Regions from separate parts of the Streptomyces sp. GB4-14 genome, predicted to be linked through region 2. Evidence: riboswitches for the same ligand, from Rfam matches in the RefSeq annotation. Region 2 holds a riboswitch; the other holds the start of a gene.
The links. A riboswitch is a leader RNA that binds a small molecule or an ion and turns the genes downstream of it on or off. The one in region 2 is predicted to bind glycine.

Region 1 (14,601 bases), 4.0 Mb from region 2:
GCGCAGACCGCGCAGGACGGCGCCGTCACCCTGGACTTCCCCACGGCCCCGCTCACCGCCGTCGACGTGCCCGAGGGCGTCGCGGAGGCGCTAGGCGCGCCCGTCCTGGCGGCGTTCGACACCGGCCCCTACGTCGGCGACCAGCTGGTCGAGCTGGCCGACGAGCGCACGGTGCGCGCCCTGCGCCCCGACCACAAGGCCCTGAGGACGTACTCCGAGCGCGGGATCATCGCCACCGCCCGAGCCGAGGAGCCTGCGTCGGAGCACGACTTCGTCTCGCGCTGCTTCTTCCCCAACGTCGGCATCGACGAGGACGCCGTCACCGGCAGCGCGCACACCGCGCTGGCTCCCTACTGGTCGCAGCGGCTCGGCCGCGCCGCCCTCACCGGACTCCAGGCCTCACCGCGTTCCGGGTTCGTCCGCACCGAGGTGCGGGGCGCCCGCACCCTGCTGGGCGGCCGCGCGGTGACGGTCATCGAGGGCGAGCTGCTGGTCTGATCCGAACCCCGGCACGGCGAAGGGGGCGTACGTTCGGCCCTCAAGACCCGTACGTACGCCCCCTTCGGCTCAGCTCACGCCGTCGGCAGCCAGTCGACCTTCCCCGCCAGCACCGCGTACCCGACGAACGCGCCGATATCCAGCAGCGTGTGCGCGGCCACCAGCGGCCCGACGCGTCCCCAGCGGCGGTACAGGTACACGAAGACCACGCCCATGACCATGTTGCCGATGAAGCCGCCGATGCCCTGGTACAGGTGGTACGACCCGCGCAGCACCGCGCTCCCCGCCATCGACGCAGTGGGCGACCAGCCGAGCTGGTCGAGCCGGCGCAGCAGATAGCCGACGACGACGACCTCTTCGAGGATCGAGTTCTGCGCGGCCGACAGGATCAGCACGGGGTACTTCCACCACACCTCGGGCAGCGCCTCGGGCACCACGGTGAGGTTGAAGCCGAGCGCGCGCACGGCCAGGTAGAAGGCGATGCCGCTGCTGCCGATGACCGCCGCGATCGCGGCGCCCCGGCCGAGGTCGGACCAGGGCCGGGTGCGGTCGAAGCCGAGGGTGCGCAGTCCGGCGCCCTCGCGCAGCAGCAGGTGCGCTACCAGGGCCACCGGCACCAGCGCGGTGGTGATGCCGAACAGCTGCCAGGCCAGGTCCAGCCAGGGGCGGCCGGGCGCGGCCGAGGCGTTGAGGGTGGCCGCCTGGTCCTTCAGCCCGCCCGGCCTGGTGACCGAGCCGATGAAGCTGATCAGCGCCGACACTCCGCTCGCGCCGAGCGACAGCGCGAGGACCAGCAGTGTCTCGTCGCGCAGCGTCCTTCGCGAAAGGGTCCGCTCCGGATACGCATCGGCCCCCGGGCCCGCCGCCTCCGCCTGCACACCTGCCTCCACATCACCGATCGGTCCGATCAGTATGAAGGCACTACCTGTGCGGCGGGCCGCGGGTCCGGGGCGCCGATCGCTGCCTCCCCGGCTCCGGTCAGGCCGTCGTCGGAACCGGTTCCGGCAGCCCGACCGGCCAGGTGTGCACGGGCTCGCCCTGCTTGGTCAGGGCGCGGTAGCGGCGGGTGGTGGCCGCCAGCGCCTCCTGCCGGCCGAGTCCCGCGTCCAGCGCCCGGTGGAAGGTCGCGGCCTGCCAGGACGCACCGTTGACCCGGCGGCGGCAGCGCTCCTCGATCACCCCGAGGTACCGGTCCCGGTCGGCGGGCTCGATGCCCCAGGCGTCCAGTCCGGCCTCGGCGAGCGGCAGCAGCTCCTCCCGTACGAGGGCGACCGCGTCCACCTCGCCCAGGCCGCCGAGGCGTCCTCGCCGGGGCCAGGTGAAGCGGGCGTCGATGCCGTCCTTGCATGCGGCGTCGAAGTTGGCGGCGGCCGCCTCGAAGGGCAGCCGGCTCCACACCGGGCGGCTGTCCTCGGCGAGGGCGCGGACGAGTCCGTAGTAGAAGGCCGCGTTCGCGATCACGTCGGTCACCGTGGGCCCGGCGGGCAGCACGCGATTCTCCACGCGCAGGTGGGGCACGCCGTCGGCGATGTCGTAGACGGGCCGGTTCCAGCGGTAGACGGTGCCGTTGTGCAGGACGAGTTCCGCGAGCGAGGGGACGCCCCCGCAGTCCAGCACCTCGAGCGGGTCCTCCTCGTCGCAGATGGGCAGCAGGGCCGGGAAGTAGCGCAGGTTCTCCTCGAAGAGGTCGAACGCCGAAGTCACCCAGCGCTCCCCGAACCAGGTGCGCGGCCGTACGCCCTGCGCCTGCAGCTCGGGCGGGCGGGTGTCGGTGGACTGCTGGAACAGCGGTGGCCGCGACTCGCGCCACAGCTCACGTCCGAACAGGAACGGCGAGTTGGCGCCGACCGCGATCTGCGCGGCGGCGACCACCTGCGCCGCGTTCCACACGTCGGGGAAGCGTTCCGGCGTGACCTGGAGGTGCAGCTGCACCGAGGTGCAGGCGGCCTCCGGGGCGATCGACTTCGAAGTGCACCTGAGGTGCTCCACGCCCTCGATGTCCAGGGTGAAGTCCTCACCGCGCGCGGCCACGATCTGATCGTTGAGCAGGGCGTAGCGGTCGACGTCGGAAAGGTTGGACGACACGAGGTCGTCGCGGTCGAGCGTCGGCAGAATGCCGATCATCACAATGCCGGCGTCCACCTCCTGGGCCTTGCGGTCGGCGTAGGAGAGCGAGGTGCGCAGCTCCTCGTCGAGCTGGTCGAAAACCCTGCCGCCCAGCCGGTGGGGAGCGATGTTCACTTCCAGATTGAACATCGCGAGTTCCGTTTGGAAGTCCCGGCTCGCGATGCGTTCGAGGACTTGCGCATTCAACATTTTCGGCATGCCGTCGGCACCCGCGAGATTGAGTTCGATCTCCAGCCCCATCAGGTTCCTGGGGCGGTCGAACCTCTTCTCCGCCAGGAGTCGCTCCAGGCCCGTCAGGCACCTGCGGAGCTTCTCGCGGTAGCGCTGGCGATCGGACAGGTCGAACTGACCCGCCACGACCTTTTCCCCCATCGAAGCGTCCCTCCTCGGATGGCGTACCGAAGATCGGCCGCCGGGGTCCCGGTCCACAAGCAAGGATGCCCCGCGGATGCGATCGATAACGCCCCGGATCCGTGTGGCGCCCGCTACTCTGGTCGAGGTGTCCAGTGGCACATTCACGGGGCAATACGCGGGAACGCGTATCACGACGCCGTTGCGAACTCGTGAAAAACGCAGACCGGAATGGGCCGACCGCTCGGCGGTCATTTCCCGAGGTCAGTGCGGTGACCCGTTTGGGAAATCACCATCTTTTTCGCATATCACCGGCCGGAAATACCCTTGTCGGGGCCGCCGGGGAGAGCTAGACGAAACATAGTCTCAACCCGTGTCGTATAAACTCCCTTCACAAGGCAGAACCAGGTTGGCGCCCACGGTCGAGTGATCCAGCCGTGAGACGGCGTGCGGCTCTCCTCACCCCCGTCTCCCGCTCAGACCCTCCGGGCCCCTGCCTGCCTGACCTTCGCGAGCTGACAGCGCCGTCCGCACCGCCACGCCCCGCCCTCGCGCCACTGTGCCTTCGAATGAGAGGCGACCCACCATGCCGCTGCACGTACCCCCGGCTCCCGCGCCCGCACTGCGTTCCGTCCTGACCGCGCTCTCGTCGCCGACCGCCGTACGGGACGCCCGAACTCCCTCCCTGCTCCGCGCACAAGGGCCCGCCTCGGCCGAACTCCCGCTGCCCGTGCACGTCCTCGACCGGGTCACCGCCGACGGCGAGACCTCGACGACGCTCGCCGGATGGCGCTTCCTGATCCGCACCGGCGACCGGGCGGCGGCCGCCGCCGACACCGTGCTCACCGCCGACGGCTGGGTCTTCTCCCGCTTCTTCGAGGGCCCGTACATCGCGTCCACCGAGCTGGCCCTCCGCCAGGCGGAGGTCATGACGCAGCCCTACCAGCCCCGTTTGCTGTCGGTGCCCGGCCTCTACATGCTGGCGCTCTGGCTGCACGGCGACACCGAGGCGGACGGCGCCGCCGGCGGCCCGGCCCCCACCGACCTGCTGGTGCCGCTCGCGCCCGCCCCGCCCGGCATCGCCGCCCACCGGCCGCACCGGGTCACCGAACTGCTTCCGGTGCTCACCCACCGCGTGACGCCCACCCGGCTGCTCGGCTCACCCGCCTGACCCGCCCGCTTCCGCACCCCGTCGCCTGCACCCGGGCGGCGGGGTGCGTGCGTCGGGTGACAGGGCGTACGCATGTGCGGACTAGTCCTGTCCGGCCACTGCGAACCACCCGAAAGGACAGTGCAGTTGGGATGAACCGTCCGCGTGGGTGACGCGTCATGAACCTGTGAGGAGCGGTGCCGCGAAATGCCTGCGGATCCTCGTCCGTGGGGCAACACTGGATCCCGACCGACTCATCACCACGGGGGGCGGCCATGAACGACGCTTCACGCCGCGCAACGGACACGACAGCCCACACACAGGTCATCACAGAGCGAAAGAACCCACCCATGTGCCAGCACCAGCCACCGTGCCCCTCAGCCGACTCCGCCGACCGGGAATCCGCCCGCCTCGTGGCGCACCACCCGGAGCAGGGCTGGAGCCTGCTGTGCAACGGTGTCGTGCTCTTCGAGGACACCGGTGAACTCCTGCCCGACGGCAGGATCATCGCCCCGCAGCGTTTCCGGGACGTCACGCTGACGTCCGCCTGAGCAGACATGAGCGTCGTCGGCTTCGACGACCTCCCGGAGGTGCGCTGGCCGGCCACGCCGCTCACCACGGTCCGCCGGCCCTTCGCCGACATGGGCGCCCTCGCCGTCCGTACGGTGCCCCGCCTCGCCCGGGGCGAACAGCCGGACCCGCCCCGCGTGGAGCCGGGCACCGACCTGGTCGTGCGGGCGAGCACCGCGCCGCCCGCGTGGTAGCCGGTGCGTCCCCGGCGGGCGCGCACCCTATCGTGACCGGCATGCAGTCCTACACGATCGGCCAGGCAGCGCGGCTGCTCGGAGTCAGCCCGGACACCGCACGCCGCTGGGCGGACGCGGGGCGGCTCGCCACCCGCCGCGACGACGCCGGACGCCGGGTGGTCGACGGCCGCGACCTGGCGGCGTTCTCCGTCGAGCTGGCCAAGTCGGCCACGCCCGAGGAGGACACCCCGTACACCTCGGCCCGCAACGCGTTCCCCGGCATCGTCACGGCGATCAAGCTCGGTGACGTCGCCGCCCAGGTGGAGATCCAGGCGGGCCCCCACCGCCTGGTCTCCCTGCTCACGCGGGAGGCGGTCGAGGAACTGGGCCTGGAGGTCGGAGTGGAGGCCACCGCACGTGTGAAGTCGACGAACGTTCATATCGACCGGACCTGACGCCGGACGTCGCATGGAGACGCACATGCGAGCCTGTGGTGCATCATGGCCTCGCTCATACGAAGAGACAGGTGCACCCTGCCTCGCAGATGCGTCATGATGGAGCAACGCGCGGGGTGAGTGTCCCCGCGCGATGCCCGCCACCGCGAGGGAGTGCACCGGATGATCCGTTCCGCCCGCCTGGCCGCCCTCGTCCTTCTCGCCTCCCTCGGGCTCAGCGCCTGTTCCTCGTCGGGCGGCGGCGACGGCAGCGCCGGCGGCACCGTGACCGTCTTCGCCGCCGCCTCGCTGAAGGAGAGCTTCACGGAGCTGGGGGAGCGCTTCGAGGAGGACCACCCGGGCACCGAGGTGACCTTCAACTTCAACGGCAGCGACTCCTTGGCCGCCGGCATCGTGGGCGGCGCCCCCGCCGACGTCTACGCCGCCGCCAGCTCCTCCACGATGGCGCGCGTGACGGACGAGAAGCTCACGGCGGGCGATCCGGTCACCTTCGCGCGCAACCGTCTGGCCGTCGCCACCGCCCCCGGCAACCCCCACGGCATCGACTCCCTGGAGGACCTGGCCGCACCCGGCCTGAAGGTCGTGCTCTGCGACGGGACCGTGCCCTGCGGCGCCGCCGCCCGGAAGGCCCTCGCGGCGGCCGGCGTCGAGGTCAGGCCCGTCTCCTACGAGCAGGACGTGAAGAGCGCGCTGACCAAGGTGCGGCTCGACGAGGCGGACGCCGCCGTCGTGTACCGCACGGATGTGAGGGCGGCCGGTGACACAGTGGACGGCGTGGACTTCCCGGAGGCCGCACAGGCCGTCAACGACTACCCGATCGCCCGGCTCGAGAACGCCCCCAACGCCCCGGCCGCGGACGCCTTCGTCGCGTTCGTGACCTCACCGGAGGGGCAGAAGGTGCTCGGGAAGGCCGGTTTCCTGGCGCCGTGACCAGCACCGCCCAGGACACCCGCCGCAAGGCCCGCCGTCCCCGCGCCCCCGGCCGCGGTGTCCCGCCCGCCCTCCTCGCGCCCGCCCTGATCGGCCTGGCGTTCCTCCTGGTGCCGCTGCTGGCCCTCGTCGTCCGGGCGCCCTGGCGCGACCTGCCCGAGCAGCTGACCAGTCCCGCCGTGTGGGACGCGCTGCGACTGTCGCTGGTCTGCGCCACCACCGCGACCGCGCTGAGCCTCGTCGTCGGGGTGCCGCTGGCCTGGCTGCTGGCCCGCACCGACTTCCCCGGGCGGAGTCTGGTGCGCGCCCTGGTGACGCTTCCGCTGGTGCTGCCGCCGGTGGTCGGCGGTGTCGCCCTGCTGCTGGCGCTGGGCCGCAACGGCATCGTGGGCCGGTGGCTGGACGAGTGGTTCGGCGTCACCCTGCCGTTCACCACCGCCGGTGTCGTGCTCGCGGAGACCTTCGTCGCGCTGCCGTTCCTGGTGATCAGCGTCGAGGGCACACTGAGGGCCGCCGACCCGCGGTTCGAGGAGGCCGCGGCCACCCTGGGCGCGTCCCGCTTCACCGCCTTCCGCCGGGTCACCCTGCCGCTGATCGCCCCGGGCGTCGCGGCGGGCGCCGTACTGGCCTGGGCCCGCGCGCTCGGCGAGTTCGGCGCGACGATCACCTTCGCCGGGAACTTCCCGGGCCGCACCCAGACCATGCCGCTCGCGGTCTACCTCGCCCTGCAGAACGACCCGGCCGCCGCGATCGCCCTCAGCCTCGTGCTGCTCGCGGTGTCGGTGGCCGTGCTGGCGGGGCTGCGGGACCGCTGGACGAGGGCCGTCTGACCCATGACGAGACACCCGCCGTCCCAGGGCCTGGACGCCCGCCTCGTCGTCGAACACGGCTCCTTCCGCCTCGACGTCACGCTGTCGGCCGCGCCCGGTGACGTGGTCGCCCTGCTCGGCCCGAACGGGGCGGGCAAGACCACCGCCCTGCGGGCCCTGGCAGGACTCGCGCCCCTCACCGACGGCCATCTGCGCCTGGACGGCGCGGACCTCGCCCGTACCCCGCCCGAGTCGCGTCCGGTGGGCGTCGTCTTCCAGGACTACCTGCTCTTCCCGCACCTCACCGCCCTCGACAACGTGGCGTTCGGCCCGCGCTGCCGCGGCGCCGGCAGGAGCGAGGCCCGTGCGCGTGCCGCCGCGTGGCTGGAGAGGATGGGGCTGGCCGAGCACGTGGGCGCCAAACCCAAGCGGCTCTCCGGCGGCCAGGCCCAGCGCGTGGCGCTCGCCCGCGCCCTGGCCACCGACCCGCGCCTGCTGCTCCTGGACGAGCCCCTCGCCGCCCTCGACGCCCGCACCCGCCTCGAGGTCCGGGCGCAACTGCGCCGCCACCTGGCCGACTTCGAGGCCGTCGCGGTCCTGGTCACGCATGACCCGCTGGACGCGATGGTGCTCGCGGACCGGCTGGTCGTCGTGGAGCGCGGCCGCGTGGTGCAGGAGGGCGCGCCCGCCGACATCGCCCGCCACCCGCGCACCGACTACATCGCCCAGCTCGTCGGCCTGAACCTCTACCGCGGCCGGGCGGACGGCCACACGGTACGGCTCGACGCGGGACCGGAGGTGAGCACCACGGAGGACCTGTCCGGGCCCGCGTTCGTCGCGTTCCCGCCCGGCGCGGTCATCCTGTACCGGGACCGGCCCACCGGCTCCAGCGCGCGCAATCTGTGGCGTTGTGAGGTGGCGGGGCTGGAGAGCCACGGCGACCAGATCCGCGTGGAGCTGACCGGCGAACTGCCCCTGGCCGCCGACCTCACCGCCGTGGCCGTGGCCGAACTGGGCCTGCACCCGGGCGCGCCCGTCTGGGCGGCGGTGAAGGCGACGCAGACACACGCCTACCCCGCCTGAGGCCCCCCAGGAGACGCCCAGGGGCCCCGCCCGGTTCGCCCGGGCGGGGCCCCTTCACTTCCCGGCGGGTCAGTCCTGGTACGCGTCCAGCGGCGGGCAGGAGCAGACCAGGTTGCGGTCGCCGTAGGCCTGGTCGATGCGGCGCACCGGCGGCCAGTACTTGTCGGCGGCGTTCACCTCGCCCGGGAACACGGCCTCCTCGCGGGTGTAGGCGTGCTCCCACTCCCCGCCGAGCACGGACGCCGTGTGCGGGGCGTTGCGCAGCGGGTTGTCGTCGGCGGGCCACTCGCCCGAGCCGACCTTCTCGATCTCGGCGCGGATGGCGATCATCGCCTCGCAGAACCGGTCGAGCTCGGTGAGGTCCTCGGACTCGGTGGGCTCGATCATCAGCGTGCCGGCCACCGGGAAGGACATGGTCGGTGCGTGGAAGCCGTAGTCGATGAGGCGCTTGGCCACGTCGTCGACGGTCACGCCGGTCGCCTTGGTGAGCGGGCGCAGGTCGATGATGCACTCGTGCGCGACCAGCCCCCCGGGGCCGGTGTAGAGCACCGGGTAGTGCGGCTCGAGGCGCTTGGCGATGTAGTTGGCGCTGAGCACGGCCACCTGCGTGGCCCGCTTCAGGCCCTCGCCGCCCATCAGGCGGACGTACGCCCAGGAGATGGGCAGGATGCCCGCCGAACCCCACGGGGCGGCCGAGATGGGTCCGACGCCCGTCTCGGGTCCGGCCTCCGGCTGCAGCGGGTGGTTCGGCAGGTACGGGGCGAGGTGGGCGCGGACGCCGACCGGGCCGACGCCGGGGCCGCCGCCGCCGTGCGGGATGCAGAAGGTCTTGTGCAGGTTCAGGTGGGAGACGTCGCCGCCGAAGTGGCCGGGCTTGGCCAGGCCGACCAGGGCGTTGAGGTTGGCGCCGTCGACGTACACCTGGCCGCCGGCCTCGTGCACCTGGGCGCAGATGTCGGCGACGTGCTCCTCGAAGACGCCGTGCGTCGACGGGTAGGTGATCATCAGCACGGCCAGCTCGTCGCGGTGCTGCTCGATCTTGGCGCGCAGGTCCTCGACGTCGACCTCGCCGTTCCCGGCGGTCTTGACGACGACGACCTTCATGCCGGCCATCACGGCGGACGCGGCGTTGGTGCCGTGCGCGGAGGACGGGATCAGGCACACGGTGCGCTGTTCGTCGCCGTTGGCGCGGTGGTAGCCGCGGACGGCGAGCAGACCGGCCAGCTCGCCCTGGGATCCGGCGTTGGGCTGGAGGGACACCTTGTCGTAGCCGGTGACCTCGGCGAGACGTTCCTCCAGCTCGCGGATGAGCGTGAGGTAGCCCTCGGCCTGCTCGGCCGGGACGAACGGGTGCAGCTGACCGAACTCGGGCCAGGTGACCGGCTCCATCTCGGTGGTCGCGTTGAGCTTCATGGTGCAGGAGCCCAGCGGGATCATGCCGCGGTCCAGCGCGTAGTCACGGTCGGCGAGGCGGCGCAGGTAGCGCAGCATGGCCGTCTCGGAGCGGTGCTGGTGGAAGACCGGGTGGGTGAGGTAGTCGTCGGTGCGCAGCAGCGCGTCCGGCAGGGCGTCCTGCGCGGAGGGGTCCAGGGCCTCGACGTCGGCCTCGACGCCGAAGGCGCGCCACACGGCGGCGAGCTGGTCGCGGGTGGTGGTCTCGTCGCAGGCGACGGAGACCGTGTCGGCGTCGACGAGGCGCAGGTTGACGCCGTTGTCGCGGGCGGCGGCGACGACCTCGGCGGCCCGCCCGGCGACCCGCACGGTGAGGGTGTCGAAGTAGGAGCCGTGGACGACCTCGGCGCCGCCGGAGCGCAGGCCCTCGGCGAGGATCGCGGCGTAGCGGTGGGTGCGACGGGCGATCGTCCGCAGGCCCTCGGGACCGTGGTAAACCGCGTACATGCCCGCCATGACGGCGAGCAGCACCTGCGCGGTGCAGATGTTGCTGGTGGCCTTCTCCCGGCGGATGTGCTGCTCACGCGTCTGCAGCGCCAGGCGGTACGCCTTGTTGCCGTCGGCGTCGACGGATACGCCGACGAGGCGGCCGGGCAGACTGCGGGCCATCTTGTCCTGCACGGCCATGTAGCCGGCGTGCGGGCCGCCGAAGCCCATGGGGACGCCGAAGCGCTGCGTGGTGCCCACCGCGATGTCCGCGCCCAGCTCGCCGGGGGACTTCAGCAGGGTGAGGGCGAGCAGGTCGGCGGCGACGGTGACGAGCGCGCCACGCTCGTGCGCCTGGTCGATGACCGGCTTGATGTCCCGGACGGCGCCGGACGCCCCCGGGTACTGGATCAGGACGCCGTTGATCTCACGTCCGTCGAGCTCGGCGGGGATGCCGTCGCTCAGATCGGCGACGACGACCTCCACGCCGGTCGGCTCGGCGCGGGTCCGTATGACGGCGACGGTCTGCGGCAGGGCGTCCGCGTCGACCAGGAAGAGGCCCTTCTTGTTCTTGCCCATGCGCCGGGACAGCGCCATCGCCTCGGCGGCGGCGGTGCCCTCGTCCAGCAGGGAGGCTCCGGACGTGGGCAGGCCGGTGAGGTCGGCGACCATCGTCTGGAAGTTCAGCAGCGCCTCGAGCCGGCCCTGCGAGATCTCCGGCTGGTACGGCGTGTAGGCCGTGTACCAGGCGGGGTTCTCCATGACGTTGCGCAGGATGACCGGCGGGGTGAAGGTGCCGTAGTAGCCCAGACCGATCATGGAGCCGAGGACCTGGTTGCGGCCGGCGAGGGCGCGCAGCTCGGCGAGCACCTCGGCCTCGCTGCGGGCGCCGGGCAGGTCCAACGCGTCGGCGTTCTTGATCACGTCGGGCACGGCGGCGGCGGTCAGCTCGTCGAGCGAGCCGTAGCCCACCTGGGCCAGCATCTTCGCCCGGGCCTCGTGGTCGGGGCCGATGTGGCGCTGCTCGAAGGGAATTCCCTGTTCGAGCTCGGAGAGCGGGGTGCGGGGGGCAGTCATTGAGGAGGCCTCCTGGTCCGACGACCTTCGAGGGGCACCACGGCGCAGGTGCCCGGACGGCCTCCCCCTCTGTCATCTCAACCTGAGAGTTTCACCGGGACGCCGCTGGCGGTCCGGTTTTCACCGTCGGTGAGAGCGGAAGCCGTCGACACCCGCCCTGCTTTCCAGAGTGACCTCGTCCGTGCGGTACGTGTGCCTGAGAGATTCCGGGGAGGATTTGCTCCTTCGGCGCCTCCGGTGGTGCCTGGAGGACTCTCCCGCACGGGGTCAGCGGCCGTTGCCAGCGTACCAGCGAGGTTCGGACCCCCGCCTTCGAGTGGCCGTTCCGCGGATTGTGCCTTTCTGTAGTGCTATCGGATGAGTTTGCTACGAGTGGAGGGCCCGTGCAGACGGACATCGACCCGCGTCACCTCATCGGCCGCAAGGCGTACGACCGCAACGGCACCCGCATCGGCACGATCGACGAGGTCTACCTCGACGACGCCACCGGCGTGCCGGAGTGGGCGGCGATACGCACCGGCCTGTTCAGCCGGGACGCCTTCGTGCCCCTGGAACCCAGCGAGCTGATCGACGGGGCCCTGCACGTGCCGTTCGAACGGACTCTCATCAAGGACGCGCCGGACTTCGGCGTCGGCCGCCATCTGTCCCCGGAGCAGGAGCTCCAGCTGTACCACCACTACGGCCTGGACGTGGGCTCCCCTCCCCCGCTCCCGGACCGCGACTTCGGCAAGCTGGCGGGCCAGGAGGAACACACCTGACGCCCCCCGGGGGGGCCACGGTCCCTCAGGTGCGTCCGCCCCACAAACCCGGGACCGGCCCGCGGCGCTTCGCAGGACCGGCGCGGCTCCCTCGGGCCGTGTCTCACGGCGAGCCGCCACGGCGCAGCCTGCGCGGTGGGACCGTCTCGCACGCGGCGAGTTGGGACCGCCTGCACGGGCACGCCGGGCGCCCCACCGCAGCAACGGGTTCCCGGCGCGGGCCCGGCCCGCGCCCTCAGGCTTCCGGTGGCCGGGGCGGAGGAGGCAGCATCTCCGGGGGTCCCATCGGCTCGGGCAGGGCCGGCGGCGCCTCCACCAGCGGCAGCGGATCCGCTGCTTCCAGCGCCGGGTCGTCGACGCGGAACGTCTTCACCCGGCCGGGCGCCGAGCCGGGTGTCTCGAACCGGACCGTCACGCGGCCCAATCCGCTGCCCTGCACCCACCCGTGCCCGTACTCGGTGTGCCGGACGTCGTGGCCCGCGGGCCAGCGCCGCTCCACCGGGACCTCCGGACGCCGTTCGGGCGCGGGCTCGGACTCCTCGCCCTCGGCGACCTCCTCCCCCGCACCGCCCGCCGCCTGGGCGAACAGGTCCTCCTGCGTGTAGTCGGCCAGCCCGCTGACGCCGACGCCGAGCAGTCGTACGCCGCCCGTGGTGTCCACCGAGTCCAGCAGCCGCGCCGCCGCCTCCCGGACGACGGCCGGGTCGTCGGTGGGGCCGCGCAGCGTCTCGGAGCGGGTCAGCGTGGAGAAGTCGTACCGCCGTACCTTCAGCACGATGGTGCGTCCGGACAGCCCCGCCCCCCGCAGCCGGCGCACGCAGCGGTCGGCGAGCCGCTGCACCTCCAGGCCGACCCGCACCCGGTCGTGGATGTCCACGTCGTACGTGTCCTCGACGGACACCGACTTGGTCTCGCGCTCGGCGACGACGGGCCGGTCGTCCCGGGCCAGCGCCATCGCGTACAGCGCGTGTCCGTGGGCCTTGCCCAGCAACCGCACCAGCTCGTCCTCGCCCGCCTCGGCGATCTCGCCGACCGTGTGGATGCCGGCCCGCCGCAGATGGTCGCCGGTGGCGGGCCCGACGCCGGGAAGGGTCCGCACCGGCATCGGTTCGAGCATCGCCCGCTCGGTGCCGGGCTCGATGACGACCAGCCCGTCCGGCTTCGCCTGCTCCGACGCGATCTTCGCCAGCATCTTGGAGGCGGCCAGCCCCACGGAGCCGGTCAGACCGGTGACCGCGCGGATGTCCGCGCGCAGCTTCGCGCCGGCCAGCCGCGCCGACCGCTCGTCCCACGCCGTGCCGCCGGCCTCCAGGTCGACGAACGCCTCGTCGAGGCTGAGCGGCTCCACCAGGGGCGAGAGGGCGCGCAGCAGTGTCATCACCTGGTCGCTGATCGAGCGGTACAGCGCGAACCGGGGCACCAGATACGCGGCGTTCGGCGCGAGCCGCCGGGCCTGGGACATGGGCATCGCGGAGTGCACACCCAGCACACGCGCCTCGTAGGAGGCAGTGGCGACCACGCCTCGGGGCCCGAGTCCGCCCACGATCACGGCCTTGCCGCGCAGACTCGGCTTGGACGCCTGCTCCACCGAGGCGTAGAAGGCATCCATGTCGAGATGCAGGATCGTGGGAGCGGATCTCACATCTTCGATGCTGCCCTACGCCACTGACAACGTCCTCGTCGGGCCGGGCCCCGCGCGGCGCGGACTCAGACCGCGCGGTTCCTGCGCCGGGCCAGCTCGTCCATCGGGTTGTGCCCGATCAGGGTCTCCCCCGTGTCGACCCGCTCGCCGTGCAGCTGCGACAGGGCGCTCTCGACATCCCGCCACACCACGCCGACGGCGATGCCGAAGACGCCCTGACCGCCCTGGAGCAGGGCGTGGACCTCGTCGGGCGACGTGCACTCGTAGACCGTGGCGCCGTCGCTCATCAGCGTCATGCGCTCCAGGTCGCTGAAGCCGCGCTCGCGCAGGTGCTGGACGGCGGTGCGGATGTTCTGCAGGGACACGCCGGTGTCCAGGAACCGCTTCACGATCTTCAGCACGACGACGTCGCGGAAGCTGTACAGCCGCTGGGTGCCGGACCCGTGGGCGGGGCGCACGCTCGGTTCGACCAGCCCCGTGCGCGCCCAGTAGTCGAGCTGGCGGTAGGTGATGCCGGCCGCCGCGCAGGCCGTGGGCCCCCGGTAGCCGATCTCCTCGGACGCCATGGCCACCGCCCCTCCACCGCCCGGCACAGCCGCCGGTCGCTGCGGAGCGGGATCGATCGCACCGCCACGCGCGGGATGGCCCCCGCCCGAGCGGAGCGGAGAGCTCTGGGGAGGATACGGCCCGCCCGCCCCGAAAACGCGTCCGGGGGCACCCCCAGCCGTACCGTCGCCGCTGCTTCTCACGCCGACCTCCGTCCTTGACCTGCCTCCTCGACGGTAGGCAGTCACCAAGGGTGCGTCAACGATCGCCACACTCGGCACGCCGAGTGATAATCACCCTGAGAGTGGTTTCCCGTGCCCCGTCCCGGGGAAAGGCTAGCCGAATGTCCTCGGCGCGGACCGCGACCGGCGCCGAGGCCCCGGGAAACGGCTCACTGGTTGCTGGTCCCGAAGTCCTCGGGCGAGATCTGGTCGAGGAACTCGCGGAACTTCTCCACCTCGTCCTCCTGCTCGTCCGGAATCGCGATGCCGGCGTCGTCCAGCACCGTGTCGCTTCCGTAGATCGGCGTTCCCGTACGCAGGGCCAGTGCT
Region 2 (14,601 bases):
GTCGGGGTTGCGGGCGACGGCCTCGCGCAGGGCCTCGGGGTGTACCCGGCCGTGGGCGTCGACGGGGAGGTACTCGACGGTGGCGCCCTCGTGGGTGGCGAGCCAGTCGACGGCGTCGAGGACGGCGTGGTGTTCGACGGGGCTGGCGAGGACCCGGGTGCGGGCCGGGTCGGCGTCGCGGCGCGCCCAGTACAGGCCCTTCACGGCGAGGTTGTCGGCCTCCGTGCCGCCCGAGGTGAAGACGATCTCGCTGGGGCGGGCGCCGAGGGCCTCGGCGAGGGTCTCGCGGGCCTCCTCGACGGTGCGCCGGGCGCGGCGGCCGGCCGCGTGCAGGGAGGAGGCGTTGCCGGTGACGCCCAGGTGCGCGGTGAGCGCCTCGACCGCCTCGGGCAGCATCGGGGTGGTCGCGGCGTGGTCGAGGTAAGCCATGGTGGGGCCGATTCTACGGGGCCCGGTGCATGAGCCACGGATCCCGGTGGCCGGGATGTGACGCCCGTACGGCCGGTGCGGCGGGTCCGCTCGTCAGAAGCTCCACGAGATCGTGCCGTCCGCCTGCATGAACACGGCGAGGACGACGAGGTCGGCGATGCCGAGGCCCAGGCCGAGCAGGGCGCGGCCGCGGCGGGCGGTGCCCCGCCACAGGGCGACGGACGCCAGCACGATGGCGCTCGGGCCGAGGAAGACGTTGAGGACGAGCAGGCCGAGCAGGCCCAGGACGAACGAGGCGACGGCCATGCCGTCGGTGTCACGGATTCCGGTGCGGCGGCCGGCCGGTGCGGTGAGCTGCATGGTGATCGGACTCCTGCGGTCGGAGGGTGGTCGGTCGGACGGCGCGGGTCAGTGCGCGGAGGTGCCGCGGTCGCGGCCCTGGAGCTCGCGCAGGGCGAAGACGCCGAGCCAGACGGCGATGACGGCGCCGACAACGAGGGAGAAGGTGAGCGGCGCGTGCGCGACGGCGCCGAGGACGACGCCCAGCAGCAGCAGCGCGGCGACGAGGAACAGCATGAGTCGGACCCCCAAGTTTGGGTGAACGGTTGTAGAAACACTTGTTCACTGACTTCCCAGTCTAGCGGCCCTTCTCACTTTTCAATTTGGGAGAACAGTTGTTAACTGCATGGTATGAGTCACACGTCCGGCATCCGGCAGGCCCAGAAGCAGAAGACCCGGCAGGCGCTCCTCGACGCGGCGCTCGAGCTGCTGGAGGGCCAGAGCCTGAGCAGCCTGGGCCTGCGTGAGGTCACGCGCGCCGCCGGGATCGCCCCGACCGCGTTCTACCGGCACTTCCGGTCGGTCGAGGACCTGGGCGTGGCGCTGGTCGAGGAGGCCCTGGGCAGCCTGCATCCGATGATCCGGACGACGGTGTCCCCGGCCGGCGAGGGCGAGGAACGCATCGCGCGCGCCATCGAGCTGATCGCCGGTCATGTGGACGCGCACCCGGCCCATGTGAGGTTCATCGCCCGTGAACGGCACGGCGGGGTACGTCGGGTCCGCGAGGCGATACAGGAGCAGCTGGCCCGGTTCACGGCGGAGGTCGGGGAGGCGCTGGCCGGGGACGCGGAGTCGGCGGGCTGGAGCGAGGAGGACCTGCTGATGCTGGCCCAGCTCTACGTGGACCAGATGCTGATCACCGCCTCGCTCTTCCTGGAGGCGCCGGCGAGTTCGCCCGGGGCCCGGGAGCGGGTGTCGAAGGTGGCGTCGCGTCAGCTGCGGCTGATTCATGTGGGGCGGCAGCACTGGCTCGACGGGACGGGCGCGGCCGGGAGCCGGTGACAGCACGGAGGGGTGGTGCGGAGTCGCCCGCGACCCCGCACCACCCCTCCGTGTCGGTTCAGCTCAGCCGCACGCGCGCCAGCTGGCGGGACTGCGCGACGAGACGGTCGGCGCTGTCCCAGACCTCGGCGTCCTCCTCCAGGAAGCCGCCCGCGAGGTTGCGGGTGGTGATGGACACACGCAGCGGACCCGGCGCGGGGCGGCAGCGCACATGGACGGTCAGCTCGACCGTGGGCACCCAGCCGGTCAGCCCCATCTCGAAGGCGGTCGGCGGCAGCGCGTCCACCGCGAGCAGCAGCGCCAGCGGGTCGGGGTCACGGCCGTCGGCGAGACCGAACCAGGCGCGCATCTCGCCCTTGCCGGACGGCTGTCCGAGGGCCCAGCCGAGGGTCGACGGGTCGAGCTTCAGCATCAGCCGGCCGGCGATCTCGGAGCTTCCGTCGACCGGGGCGGGGCCGTCCTCGGGGCCGAAGCACTGGTCCATCGGCGGCAGCGCGGGCGGTACGGCGGTCGTGCGGACGTCGTCGGGGAGGGCGTCCAGGTCGCCGTAGGAGGCGAGGACGCGGATGCGCTCCACCTCGTTGCCCTGCTCGTCGCGCTGGAAGAGGGAGGCCTGGCCGGTGGAGAGCGTGCGCCCGGTGCGGACGGTCTCGGTGCGGACGACCGCCGGGCCCGGCTGGGAGGCGGTCAGGTAGTGCGCGGAGACCGTGAACGGGTCGGGGTGCGGCAGCGCGTCCGCGAGCGCGCGGCCCAGGACGGCCAGCAGGTATCCGCCGTTGACGGCGTTGATGATGGTCCAGCCGGCGGAGAGGTCGATGTCGTAGACACCGGGTGCCCGCGCGGTGAGCGCGGTGTCGCGGTCGAACTCACTGTCACCGATGACGGCCCGGGTGGCCTGGGCGGAGGCTGCTTTTGGCATGGGGTGCACAGTACAAGAAGACAATACTAAGCGGTAGCTTTGTTCGCTGTGATCAGGTAGGAGGCTGCTCCTCCGTCACCGTCGAACGGCGGTGCCAGGCACGAGGCGCACGCCAGTGGTAGCGCATCGCCAGCAGCCGCAGCACGAAGGCGGTGACGGCCGCGGTGGTGCTGGTCACCGGGTTCAGCACGTCGAAGCGCAGGCAGAGGGCGACCATGGCCGCGCCGACGATCGCGGGCACCGCGTACAGGTCGCGGTCCCAGCGCAGCAGCGAGGGCACCTCGTTGGCGAGCACGTCCCGCAGCACACCGCCGCCGACCGCCGTGGCCAGGCCCAGACAGGCGGACGCGGTGAGGCCGAGCCCGTAGTCGTACGCCTTGGTCGTGCCGACGACGCAGAAGAGGCCGAGCCCCGCCGCGTCGAAGACGTTGACGGCGACCTGGATGCGCTCGACGTGCGGGTGCAGGAAGAAGACGAGGACGGTGGCCAGCAGCGGGGTGACGAAGTACCCCAGATCCGTGAAGGCGGCGGGCGGGACGGCGCCGATGATCAGGTCGCGGAAGAGACCGCCGCCGAGGGCGGTGATCTCGGACAGCACGGCGATCCCGAACACGTCGAAGTTCTTCCGGACGGCCAGCAGGGCCCCGGAGATGGCGAAGACGAAGATGCCGATCAGATCGAGCGTGTGCAGGACGGACGGGCTGAACAGTTGCTGAAGCACTTGCATATTGTGGCGTAGAAAGAAGCCCTCGCCTTGCAAAGCAAGGCGAGGGCTTCGTTCGGGTGCCGATCAGACAGCCTTCTCGGGCTCCTCGGAGGCCTTGGCCTCGTCGGACGCGACGGCTTCGTCGGCCTCGTCGGCCTCGTCGGCAGCCTCGGGCTTCGGCGAAGCCTTGGCCTCGGCGGCCTTCTCCGCCTTGCCCTCGGCCTTGGCGGGCTCCTCGGCCGTGGCCGCCTTGTCCTCGGCCTCGACGGCCTTCTCCGCCACGACGGCCTTCTCCGCCGGCTTCTCCGCCTGGGCCGGGATCTTCGCCGGAGTCTCGGCCGCCGGAGCGTCGGCCTCCGGAGCCTCGGCCTCCGGCGTGTCCTCCGTCGGGTTGTCCTCCACGCCCTCGCGGGTCGCCGAGACCACCTCGCCCTTGGTCAGCCGGAGCTTCCCGGACGCGATGTCCTCCGCGTAGTGGCACGCCACCCGGTGGCCGCCGCCGATGTCCCGCAGCTCGGGGCGCTCGGTCGCGCAGCGCTCGGCCTGGGCCCACGGGCAGCGCGTGTGGAAACGGCAGCCGCTCGGCGGGTTGGCCGGCGAGGGCAGGTCACCGGTGAGCAGGATCCGCTCGCGCTTGTCCTCCACCTCCGGGTCCGGCACCGGCACGGCCGACATCAGGGCCTTGGTGTACGGGTGCTTCGGCTCGGCGTAGAGCGCGTCGCTCGGCGCCTCCTCGACCAGCGAGCCCAGGTACATCACGCCGATGGTGTCGGAGATGTGCCGGACCACCGCGAGGTCGTGGGCGATCACCACGTAGGTCAGGCCGAGTTCCTCCTGGAGCTCCTCCAGCAGGTTGATGACCTGGGCCTGGACCGACACGTCGAGCGCGGAGACCGGCTCGTCGCAGATGATCACGTCCGGTTCGAGGACGAGGGCGCGGGCGATGCCGATGCGCTGCCGCTGGCCGCCGGAGAACTCGTGCGGGTAGCGGGCGAGCGCGTTGGAGGGGAGGCCGACCTTGTCGAGGATGGCCTTGATCTTCTCCCGGCGCTCCTCCTGGTCCTTGCCGATGCCGTGGGCGATCATGCCCTCGGACAGGATCGACTCGATGTTCTGCCGCGGGTTGAGCGAGCCCAGCGGGTCCTGGAAGACCATCTGGAGCCGGCGCCGGAAGCGGCGCATCTCCTCGCCGGGCAGCTTCGCCAGGTCGGTGCCGTCGAGGACGACGGAGCCCTCGGTGATGTCCACCAGCCGCAGCACCGACCGCCCGAGGGTGGTCTTGCCGCAGCCGGACTCGCCGACCAGACCGTAGGTCTCACCGGCCTCGACCTTCAGCGACACCCCGTCCACGGCGTACACATGGCCGACCGTGCGGTCGAACAGGAGGCCCTTCTTGATGGGGAAGTGGACCTTGACGCCGTCCAGTTCGAGCAGGCTCATGCGGGGACCTCCTCGGCCTTCGCGTCGTCGAGTACGGGGTTGACGCACCGCACCTGGTGACCGGCCGCGCGGGGCTCGCCGAGCTGCGGGGTGCCGGACAGGCAGCCCATCTCGTACCGGTCGCAGCGGGGCGCGAAGGCGCAGCCGTCGGCCCAGGCGATGCGGTCGTTGATCGAGCCGCGGATGGGGTTGAGCGGCTCGCCCCGGGGCGCGTCGAGCCGCGGGATGGAGCCCAGCAGTCCGTGCGCGTAGGGGTGGGTGGGGTGGGCGAACAGCTCGCGGCGCCCGGCGGACTCCACGACCTTGCCCGCGTAGAGCACGTTGACCTGGTCGCAGAGGCCGGCGACCACGCCGAGGTCGTGGGTGATCATCAGCAGGGCGGTGCCCTCCTGGTCCACGAGCTCCTTGAGCAGCTCCAGGATCTGCGCCTGGATCGTCACGTCGAGCGCCGTGGTGGGCTCGTCGGCGATGAGCAGGCGCGGGGCGCAGGCCACCGCCATGGCGATCAGCGCGCGCTGGCGCATACCGCCGGACAGCTGGTGCGGGTACTCCTTGAGCCGCCGGGTCGGGTCGGGGATGCCGACCCGGTCCAGCAGGTGGGCGGCCTCCTTGCGGGCGGCCTCGCCCTTCATCCCGCGGTGGCGCTCCAGGATCTCGGTGACCTGCACGCCGATCGGGACGACCGGGTTCAGCGAGGACAGCGGATCCTGGAAGATCATCGCCATCTCGCTGCCGCGCAGGTCGCGGCGGGCGGACGGGCTCATCGTGAACAGGTCCGTGCCGTCGAACTCGGCACGGCCGCCGATGGTGAGACCCTTCGCGGGCAGCAGGCCCATCAGGGCCAGGGAGGTGACGGACTTGCCGCAGCCGGACTCGCCGACCAGGCCCACGACCTGGCCCTGGTCGACCTCGAAGGAGACGCCGTCGACCGCCCGGGACGCCTTGCGGCCGCGGCCGCCGAAGGTGACGGTCAGTTCGTCGACAGTGAGCAGAGACATGGTGGTTCAGCCCCTCAGCTTCGGGTCGAGGGCTTCCCGCATGGCCTCGCCGAGGAGGGTGAAGCCGAGGGCGGTGATGATGATGCCGACGGCGGGGTAGACCGCCATCATCGGCGCGTTGTCGAAGAAGCGCTGCGCCTGGGCGAGCATGACGCCCCACTCGGGGATCGCCGGGTCGGGGTTGCCGAGACCCAGGTAGGACAGTGCGGCCGCCTCGATGATCGCCGTGGCCAGGGAGAGCGTGGCCTGCACGATCACCGGGCTGAGCGAGTTCGGGATGATCTGCGAGGTCACGATGCGGCGCTTGCGCACGCCCAGCGACTGGGCGGCGAGCACGTAGTCCGCGCCGCCCTGGGCCAGCATCGAGCCGCGCAGCAGACGGGCGAACACCGGCACCTGGACCACACCCACCGCGATCATCACGGTGGTGAGGGACTGTCCCATGACGGCGGCGACGGACACCGCGAGCAGCAGCGACGGCAGTGCCAGCATCATGTCGATGAAGCGCATGATGACGGAGTCGACGCGCTTGCCCGCCTCGCCGCCGAGGGTCGCGGCCGCACCGGACAGACCGCCGATCAGGAAGCCGGCGACCAGGCCGATCAGGGTGGAGACGACACCGACGAGCAGGGTCTGGCGGGCGCCGACCAGCATGCGGGAGAACATGTCCCGGCCGAGGTGGTCGAGGCCGAACCAGTTCTCGCCGCGCGGGCCGACGAACTTGCCCTGGTTGGGGAAGACCTCGCCGCGCCAGGTCTGGGCGGTCGGCGCGTACGGGGTGAGGTACGGGCCGACGATCGCGATCACGACGAAGACGGCGATGATGACCGCGCCGATGATCGCCATCTTGCTGCTCTTGAGGCGGCGGAACGCCTCACGCCACAGGCTGGCGCCGGTGCTGGTCTCCTTGGTCGCGGTGAGTTCCGCGAGGCGCTGGATCTTGTCGGTCTTGGTGGCGACGCTCATGTCAGTGCACCCGCACTCTCGGGTCGATGAGGCTGTACGCCAGGTCCACCAGCAGGTTGATCAGGACGTACACCATCGCGATGAACATGATGAACCCGACGAGCACGGGGTAGTCGCGGCCGTCGATCGCGGTCCGGATGAAGGAACCGATGCCTCCGAAGGAGAACACCGACTCGGTCAGGACCGCGCCGGACAGCAGGGAGCCCGTGAGCAGGCCGACCGCGGTCACCACGGGGAGCATCGCGTTGCGCAGCACGTGCCGGCTGCGGACGACGCTCCGCTTGAGGCCCTTGGCCTCGGCGGTGCGCACGTAGTCCTCGTCCTGCACCTCGAGCACGCTGGCGCGGGTCATGCGGACGATGACCGCGAGCGGGATGGAGGCCAGGGCGACGGCGGGCAGGATCAGGTGCATGATCGCGTCCCAGGACGCGTCGAACTCCCCGGTGAGGATGCCGTCGAGGACGGCGAAGCCGGTCACGTCCGTGGCGTTGATGCCGGTGTCCTGGCGGCCGTAGCTGGGGAAGATCCCGAGCTGCACGGCGAAGATGCCCTTGAGGATCAGCGCGAGGAAGAACACCGGGATGCAGATGCCGACGAGCGAGCCGGAGACCGCGGTGACGTCGAGCCAGCCGCCGCGGTTGCGGGCGGCGAAGTAGCCGAGGGGGACGCCGACGGCCACCGCGATGAGGATCGCGAGGAGGGACAGTTCCACGGTCGCGGGGAAGCGCAGGACGAACTCGTCCCACACCGGCTGTCCGGTCTGGGTGGACGTGCCGAGATCGAGCTCGGCGATGCGCTTGAGGAAGCGCCAGTACTGGACGTAGACGGGCTGGTCCAGCCCGAGCGCACGGTTGATGCGCGCCACTTCGGCCTCGGTGGCCTTCTCCCCCAGGATCGCTGAGGCGGGTCCACCGGGCAGCCGGTCGAGCCACAGGAAGAGCAGAACCGACAGGCCGAGCAGCGTGGGTATGAGCTGGAGCAGTCTTCGTACGACGAGACGCAGCACCCCGCTTGCCCCTTTCTTGCGTGTTGTCTTACATGAACGGACCCGCCCGGCCGCCGAGTTGCGACGGCCGGGCGGACCCCCCCGTTATCGAATTCCTGCCGGTTCGCCTACTTGAAGGAGGCTTCGGCGAAGACTTCCTGCGTCAGCGGCGACACCTTCGGCGGGTTGACGTTCTTGCCGAAGGCGATGGCCGGCGGGGACGACGAGATCGGGACGCCGGGCAGGTAGTCCATGATGACCTCGTTGGCCTTCTGGTAGGCCGCGGTGCGCTCCTCGGCCTTGCCCATCTTCGAACCGGCGTTCACCGCGTCGAAGACCTTCTTGTCCTTGAAGCCCCACTGCTTGTCGAACCCGGCGAACCAGGTGCCGATGAAGTTGTAGCCGTCGTTGAAGTCACCGGTCCAGCCGAGCATGTGCAGGGCGCAGGAGCCGGCCTCGGTGGCGTCCAGGTAGTCCGGGGCCCACTTCATGGCCTTCGGCTTGACCTTGATGCCGGCCTCCTCGAGGTCGGCCTTCATCAGCTCGAACAGGTCCTGCGGGGCAGGCATGTACGGGCGGGTGACCTCGGTCGGGTAGCAGAACTCGATCGTCAGGTTCTGCGCGCCGGCCTTCTTCAGCAGCTGCTTCGACTTGGCCGGGTCGTGCGGGTACTGCGTGACGTTCTTGGAGTAGCCCTGGATGGTGTCCGGCATGAACTGGTCGGCCACCTTGCCGCCCTCGGGCAGCTGGGTCTTGACCAGGTTCTCCTTGTCGATCGCCTGCGCGATCGCCTGGCGGACCTCCTTCTTCTTCAGGGCCGGGTTCGCCGTCTGGCTCATGCCCACGTAGAAGAGGTTGAAGACGCCACGGGTCGGGACGACGTAGCCCTCGTTCTCGAGGGTCTTGACGTCGGCCGGGGCGACGAGGTCGTAGCCGTCGATGTCACCGGCCTGGAGCGCCTGGCGGCGGCCTTCCTCGGTGTCGATCGTGCGGAAGACCAGGTTCTTGATCTTGGCCTTCTCGCCCCAGTAGTCGTCGAAGCGCTCGAGGGTGACTTCCTTGTTGCCCTTGTTCCACTTGACGATCTTGTACGGGCCGGTGCCGGCGACCGTGCCGGCCTCCTGGCTGTACTTGGGGTACGTGATGGCGTCGCCCTTGGCGGTCGCCTCCTGCTTCTCGTACTCCTTGATCGCCTTCGGCGAGTGGATGGCGAGGGCGTTCAGCGAGAAGCCGCCGGGGAGGTTCGCGGAGGGCTTCTTGACCTCGATGACGGCGGTGTGCTCGTCCTTCGCGGTGCAGCTCTTGTAGTTCGCCTCGGGCGTCTCCGGGTCCTCGTTCTTCGCGAACCCGCCCATGATGGTCTGCCAGTAGTAGGAGACCGCGCTCGACTGGTAGGTGCCCTTCCAGTTGAACCAGTGGTCGTAGTTGGCGCAGACCGCGGCGGCGTTGAACTCCTCGCCGTCGTGGAACTTCACGCCCTTGCGGAGGTTGAAGGTCCAGACGGTGCCCGCGTCGTTGCTCGACCAGGTCTCGGCGAGGCCGCCGACCAGCTTGGTGCCGCCCGACTCGTGCTCGAGGAGGGCCTCGAACGCCTGGCGGGTCACGCGGAAGGTTTCACCGTCACTCGCGAGGGCAGGGTCCAGGGATCCCGGGTCGCCTGCACCGGCGAACACGAAGGTGTCCTTCTTGCCGCCGCTCTCGTTGTCGCTGTCCCGCTCGCTGGCGCAGCCCGTGGCGATCAGACCGACCGCGACCGCGGCCGTGATCGCCCGAGCGGCTCGGGTCTTGAATATGCGCATACTGGGGCCACTCCGGGTCCGCTATGTGGATGCATCTTGACCGGCCGAACACTACAGACGTTCGCAGTGAGTCAGGAACAGTCCGGATAGCGGTGATACCTACCTGAGATCTGAACAGTCGACATAAGGGACTGTTCCGGCATCTTCGCGCGATGATTTAACACCGGGGACACAAACGAAGGTGCCTCAAGTGCCTTTCACGGGGCCTCGGATGACGTGATGACGCGGTGAAACCGCAGGTGACAGGGGGTTAGCGACAGGTAGCTGATCGCATTCGACGGAATCTGACGCAAAATCAGCGGCGGACGGGTCAGGACAGGACTCGCAGCGACTTCCCCTTGTCCACATGCTGGACGTCGTGACACTGCGTCACCATGCGCGAGACCCCCGGCGGCCGAGGCGCCGTGCCGGGGACCTCGGGAAGACGTACCGGTCAGAGGCGGTGTGCGGGCGGGTAGCCGTAGCCCGTGGCGGGGGCCGGGGCGTGCGCCTCGCGGTCGTAGAACGGACGCCCGTTGACGCGCAGCCACATCGCCACCGGGTCGTGCTCGTCGGACAGGGCGACGGTGGAGACCGGCAGCCCGTCGGGCACCGCGGACAGCGACTGCCGCATCATCTGCCGCACCGACTCCACGGCGGGCGGCGAGGTGTCGTACACGTCCAGGCCGATGGCGAGGTACGGGGCGCCCAGCGCGGGCTGCACCCAGGCGCGGCGCAGCGCGCGCACGGCCGGGGTGCGGTGGGCGTTCTGCGCGAGGAGGGCGTAGAACTGCGGGATCTCGATGGCCGGTTCGGACAGCCGCAGCGGTCCGGCGGGCTGCTGGTCGAGTCCGCCGGCGATGCGGCGCAGGTCGAGCCAGGGGATGCCGACGCCGCCGCCCGGCGCGTGCGGATTGAGCCAGAGGCCGTAGCGGTCCGGGTAGAGGGCGCGGGCCACCTCGAGCCCGTCGACCACCTCGTACGAACGGTTCCAGCCGCTGGCGGACAGCTCCTGGGCGGAGGTCACGCAGGGCGCGTAGCCGTGCCCTTCGACCTCCATGGTCCCGTACTGGGCGTCCGGCGAGCCGGCCTGGCCGTGCCAGAGCAGCATCCAGACCCTGCCGGACGAGGGGGTGGCGAGGGCGCGCAGCAAGGCCTCGTAGGCGTCGTAACGCCCGGGCGTCACCTGGCGCAGCATGTGCTCGACCTGTCCGGCCGCCGCGGTGCCAGCGCTCACTTGTATCGCCCCTCCGTACAACACCCTGCCGGCCAATGCTCCTAGCTTAAGCCGACGGTCTCCGGGGGTCTGCTGTCAGTGCGCGGAAGGCGGGCGGCGGCGGCGTCACGCACGCTGGTAGAAGGGGCGGACCTTGGCGCGCAGCCAGTCGGCGACCGGGTCCTGGGCCACGTCGAGGACGACGAGGTTGACCGGCCAGCGGGCGGGGCTGCGGCCCAGCGCCCGGCCGAGGGCGTCCAGCGGCAGCGCGCGCGGGTCGCCCTCCCAGTGCAGCAGCTCCACGCCGACGAACAGCACCGGGTCCGCCGTCTCGATGGCGGCCAGGCAGCGGCGGGCGGTCGCCACCACACCGAGGGCGTCGAACTCCTGCGAGGCGGCGGCGAGGAAGTCCACCGGGTCGTCCTGCCAGTCCGGTTCGAACAGCCGGACGCGGCCGCCGCTCGCCGGGCCGTCCAGCGGGGAGCGCCCGGCCCGGCACAGCTCGGCCACCGCGGCCGGCGGCAGCGGGACGGCGACCGTGCCGCCCGGGTTGACCACGATGCCGGCCTGCGGGGGCAGTCCGCGGGCGAACTCCACGGCGGGCGCGATGGTGCAGCCCATGTGGGAGCCGACGACCTGGCGGAACTGCTCCTCGGAGCTGAAGACCGGCACATACGCCTGGCCGTCCAGTTCCATGGTGGGCAGGTCGAGGGGGCCGCTGTGCGGGCCGCCGCCGTTCGGCAGGGGCACCCAGACGAAGCTGCGGCCGAGGACCTCGACGATGCGGGCTCCCGCCGAGGGGACGCCGAGGGAGGCGGAGAGCGCCTCCTCCAGTTCGTTGCCGGGCCACCCGCCGTGCGGGTGGAAGTGCGTCCGCTCCGGGTTGTCCGCCGGGAAGTCCATCTGTCGCCCACCGTCTGCCTGATGCCGCTGCTTGGCGGAAAGGCTAGCCGGTCAGCCGGTGAAGCCGATCCGGCGCAGGGCGTTCGCGGCGTCCCGGTCGACGAGCACCGCCGAGGCGCAGCCCTCCGGCACCCGGCCCGACTCCACCGCCTCCAGCAGCCGCCCGCAGGCGGTGCGGTGCCGGCGGAAGGCGTACCGCGAGACGCCCCGGCCGCGCTCCAGCTGCCCGGCCAGTGCCTCTTCGGGCGGGACGTCGAGGAGCAGCAGGTGCAGCGCGGCCCCGCGGCGGCGGGCCTCGCGGGCCAGCCAGCGCCGCACCCAGGTCTGGGTGCCGCAGTCGTGCACGACGACCGGCCGGCCGGAGCGCAGCACGCGGCGCAGTCCCGCGTAGTGGGCGAGCCGGACCAGGGGGCGGTAGAGGGCGTACGGCAGCAGGCGGGGCATGCGGCTGTCCCAGCGGTCACGCGCGTCCTGGGAGTCGACGCGGTCGTCGTGCACCGTGCGCCGCATCAGCGTGGACTTGCCGCTGCCGGGCAGTCCGGTGACGACGACGAGGTCGCGGGGGCCGAAGAGCAGGGCGCGCGGGCTGCGTCCTGAGCGGGCGCGCAGATCCTGGACGAGGGGGGCGGGCGCCGCGTCGCGGGCGCCGTGGGCCCGGTGCGCGTGCTGCCGCGGCAGCGCGACGCCTGTGGTGCCGGCGTACGCCGTGGGCCTGTTCACCGTGGTCGTCCTCCCCTGGGGCCGGATATGGAGGTCCGATCCCCGCCGCGTGTAAAGAGAAGGTAATGCCAGGTCGCTCTCGGTCGCGTACTCATTCCGGTACAGGCCTGTCACAGCTCCCTGTGACCGAGCCTGCACGAGCCGTGCACCCCCGGCAAGGGCCCCCTGCCGGTGTCCCACGATGCGTGCAATGATGTGCGCGCCAACTGCATACCGGCCGTTTGAATCCGCGCGGGAGAGTCCCCGGCACCTGTGCCGCCGGGGCGCCGAAGGAGCAAGTCCCTCCCTTGAATCTCTCAGGCACCGTTACCGCGCGGGCGAGGCACATCTGAAAAGCGGGCCGCCGTCGCAGTGCTGCGGTGGTCCCACCCAAGGTGCAAGTCCTGATCGCCGTGTCGCCGGTGGTCATGGCGAACCTCTCAGGTTCCGATGACAGATGGGGAGGAAACGACCTCGCCTTCCCCCACGCTCGAATGAACTCGCGCGGGAGGGACACCCATCGCCTTGGGAGACCGACCGATGAGCAGTAACGAACCCCGCCGTACCGCGCTCGATGCCCTGCATCGGTCGCTCGGCGCGACGATGACCGACTTCGCCGGCTGGGACATGCCCCTGCGCTACGGCTCCGAGCGCGACGAGCACAACGCCGTGCGCACGCGGGCCGGCCTCTTCGACCTCTCGCACATGGGCGAGATCACGGTCACCGGCCCGCAGGCCGCCGCCCTCCTCGATTACGCGCTGGTGGGCAACATCTCGGGCGTGAAGCCGGGCCGCGCCCGCTACACGATGATCTGCCGTGAGGACGGCGGCATCCTGGACGACCTGATCGTCTACCGCCTGGGCGACACCGAGTACATGGTGGTGGCCAACGCCTCCAACGCCCAGGTGGTGCTGGACGCGCTGACGGAGCGGGCCGCGGGCTTCGACGCCGAGGTGCGCGACGACCGCGACGCGTACGCGCTGCTGGCCGTGCAGGGCCCCGAGTCCCCGGCGATCCTGCGGAGCCTCACCGACGCCGACCTGGACGGGCTGAAGTACTACGCCGGCCTGCCGGGCACCGTGGCCGGGGTCCCCGCGCTGATCGCCCGCACCGGCTACACCGGCGAGGACGGCTTCGAGCTGTTCGTGAAGCCGGAGCACGCCGTGGAGCTGTGGCAGGCGCTGACGAAGGCGGGCGAGGGCCACGGGCTGGTCCCGTGCGGCCTGTCCTGCCGGGACACGCTCCGCCTGGAGGCGGGCATGCCGCTGTACGGCAACGAGCTGAGCACCTCCCTCACGCCCTTCGACGCCGGTCTGGGACGGGTGGTGAAGTTCGAGAAGGAGGGCGACTTCGTGGGCCGCGCCGCCCTCGCCGAGGCCGCCGAGCGTGCCGCGAAGAACCCGCCGCGCGTCCTGGTCGGCCTGGTCGCCCACGGCCGCCGGGTGCCGCGCGCCGGGTACGCCGTGGTCGCCGGCGGCGAGAAGATCGGCGAGGTCACCTCCGGCGCCCCCTCCCCCACCCTGGGCAGGCCGATCGCCATGGCCTACGTCGACGCGGGCCACGCGGAGCCGGGCACCGAGGGCGTCGGTGTGGACATCCGCGGCAGCCACGAGCCGTACGACGTCGTGGCGCTGCCGTTCTACAAGCGGCAGAAGTGACACCGTCGTAGCCGGCCTCCGGCCGGCTTTCACGCGTCCGCGGCACGGGGGTCCCACCCGTCCGGCCGCTTCGCGTGCCCTCCCCGTCATCAGCAGTTTCCCGCGTACAGGAGAATTCAGGCCATGAGCAACCCCCAGGACCTGCGTTACAGCAAGGAGCACGAGTGGCTGTCGGCCGCCGAGGACGGCGTGTCGACGGTCGGCATCACGGAGCACGCGGCCAACGCGCTCGGCGACGTGGTCTTCGTCCAGCTCCCCGAGGTCGGTGACACGGTGAGCGCGGGCGAGACCTGCGGCGAGCTGGAGTCCACCAAGTCCGTCAGCGACCTGTACTCCCCCGTCTCCGGCGAGGTCACCGAGGTCAACGAGGACGTGGTGAACGACCCGGCGCTGGTGAACTCGGCCCCCTTCGAGGGCGGCTGGCTGTTCAAGGTGCGGGTCACCGACGAGCCGGCCGACCTGCTGTCCGCCGCCGAGTACGACGCGTTCGTCGCGGGCTGAGGAGCCGTAGCCGCATGTCGCTTCTGAACACGCCCCTGCACGAGCTCGACCCGGCGGTGGC

Region 1: linked by a shared signal. The riboswitch ahead of gcvP (aminomethyl-transferring glycine dehydrogenase) and the one ahead of gcvT (glycine cleavage system aminomethyltransferase GcvT) in region 2 are both predicted to bind glycine.

What each region holds. Positions count from the first base shown of each region.
Region 1 covers NZ_RZHO01000002.1:5,732,868-5,747,468, reverse strand. Annotated here, with positions in the region: gene ELQ39_RS27480 (PhzF family phenazine biosynthesis protein) at 1-498, shown strand, start outside; gene ELQ39_RS27475 (CPBP family intramembrane glutamic endopeptidase) at 573-1,376, opposite strand; gene ELQ39_RS27470 (glutamate-cysteine ligase family protein) at 1,477-2,997, opposite strand; gene ELQ39_RS27465 (hypothetical protein) at 3,563-4,147, shown strand; gene ELQ39_RS27460 (DUF5999 family protein) at 4,477-4,677, shown strand; partial or broken gene ELQ39_RS27455 (substrate-binding domain-containing protein) at 4,681-4,890, shown strand; gene ELQ39_RS27450 (TOBE domain-containing protein) at 4,932-5,327, shown strand; gene modA (molybdate ABC transporter substrate-binding protein) at 5,490-6,257, shown strand; gene modB (molybdate ABC transporter permease subunit) at 6,254-7,087, shown strand; gene ELQ39_RS27435 (ABC transporter ATP-binding protein) at 7,091-8,149, shown strand; gene gcvP (aminomethyl-transferring glycine dehydrogenase) at 8,219-11,104, opposite strand; glycine riboswitch at 11,279-11,374, opposite strand; gene ELQ39_RS27425 (PRC-barrel domain-containing protein) at 11,488-11,862, shown strand; gene ELQ39_RS27420 (DNA polymerase IV) at 12,098-13,504, opposite strand; gene ELQ39_RS27415 (MerR family transcriptional regulator) at 13,570-14,253, opposite strand; gene ELQ39_RS27410 (bifunctional nuclease family protein) at 14,442-14,601, opposite strand, start outside.
Region 2 covers NZ_RZHO01000002.1:1,725,039-1,739,639, forward strand. Annotated here, with positions in the region: gene ELQ39_RS08855 (cysteine desulfurase family protein) at 1-429, opposite strand, end outside; gene ELQ39_RS08860 (DUF4190 domain-containing protein) at 523-789, opposite strand; gene ELQ39_RS08865 (hypothetical protein) at 838-1,020, opposite strand; gene ELQ39_RS08870 (TetR family transcriptional regulator) at 1,120-1,770, shown strand; gene ELQ39_RS08875 (thioesterase family protein) at 1,829-2,689, opposite strand; gene ELQ39_RS08880 (trimeric intracellular cation channel family protein) at 2,742-3,410, opposite strand; gene ELQ39_RS08885 (ABC transporter ATP-binding protein) at 3,480-4,835, opposite strand; gene ELQ39_RS08890 (ABC transporter ATP-binding protein) at 4,832-5,833, opposite strand; gene ELQ39_RS08895 (ABC transporter permease) at 5,840-6,799, opposite strand; gene ELQ39_RS08900 (ABC transporter permease) at 6,801-7,805, opposite strand; gene ELQ39_RS08905 (ABC transporter substrate-binding protein) at 7,913-9,583, opposite strand; gene ELQ39_RS08910 (enhanced serine sensitivity protein SseB C-terminal domain-containing protein) at 10,017-10,799, opposite strand; gene ELQ39_RS08915 (enhanced serine sensitivity protein SseB C-terminal domain-containing protein) at 10,905-11,681, opposite strand; gene ELQ39_RS08920 (AAA family ATPase) at 11,733-12,401, opposite strand; glycine riboswitch at 12,624-12,723, shown strand; glycine riboswitch at 12,724-12,847, shown strand; gene gcvT (glycine cleavage system aminomethyltransferase GcvT) at 12,921-14,039, shown strand; gene gcvH (glycine cleavage system protein GcvH) at 14,163-14,540, shown strand; gene glyA (serine hydroxymethyltransferase) at 14,555-14,601, shown strand, end outside.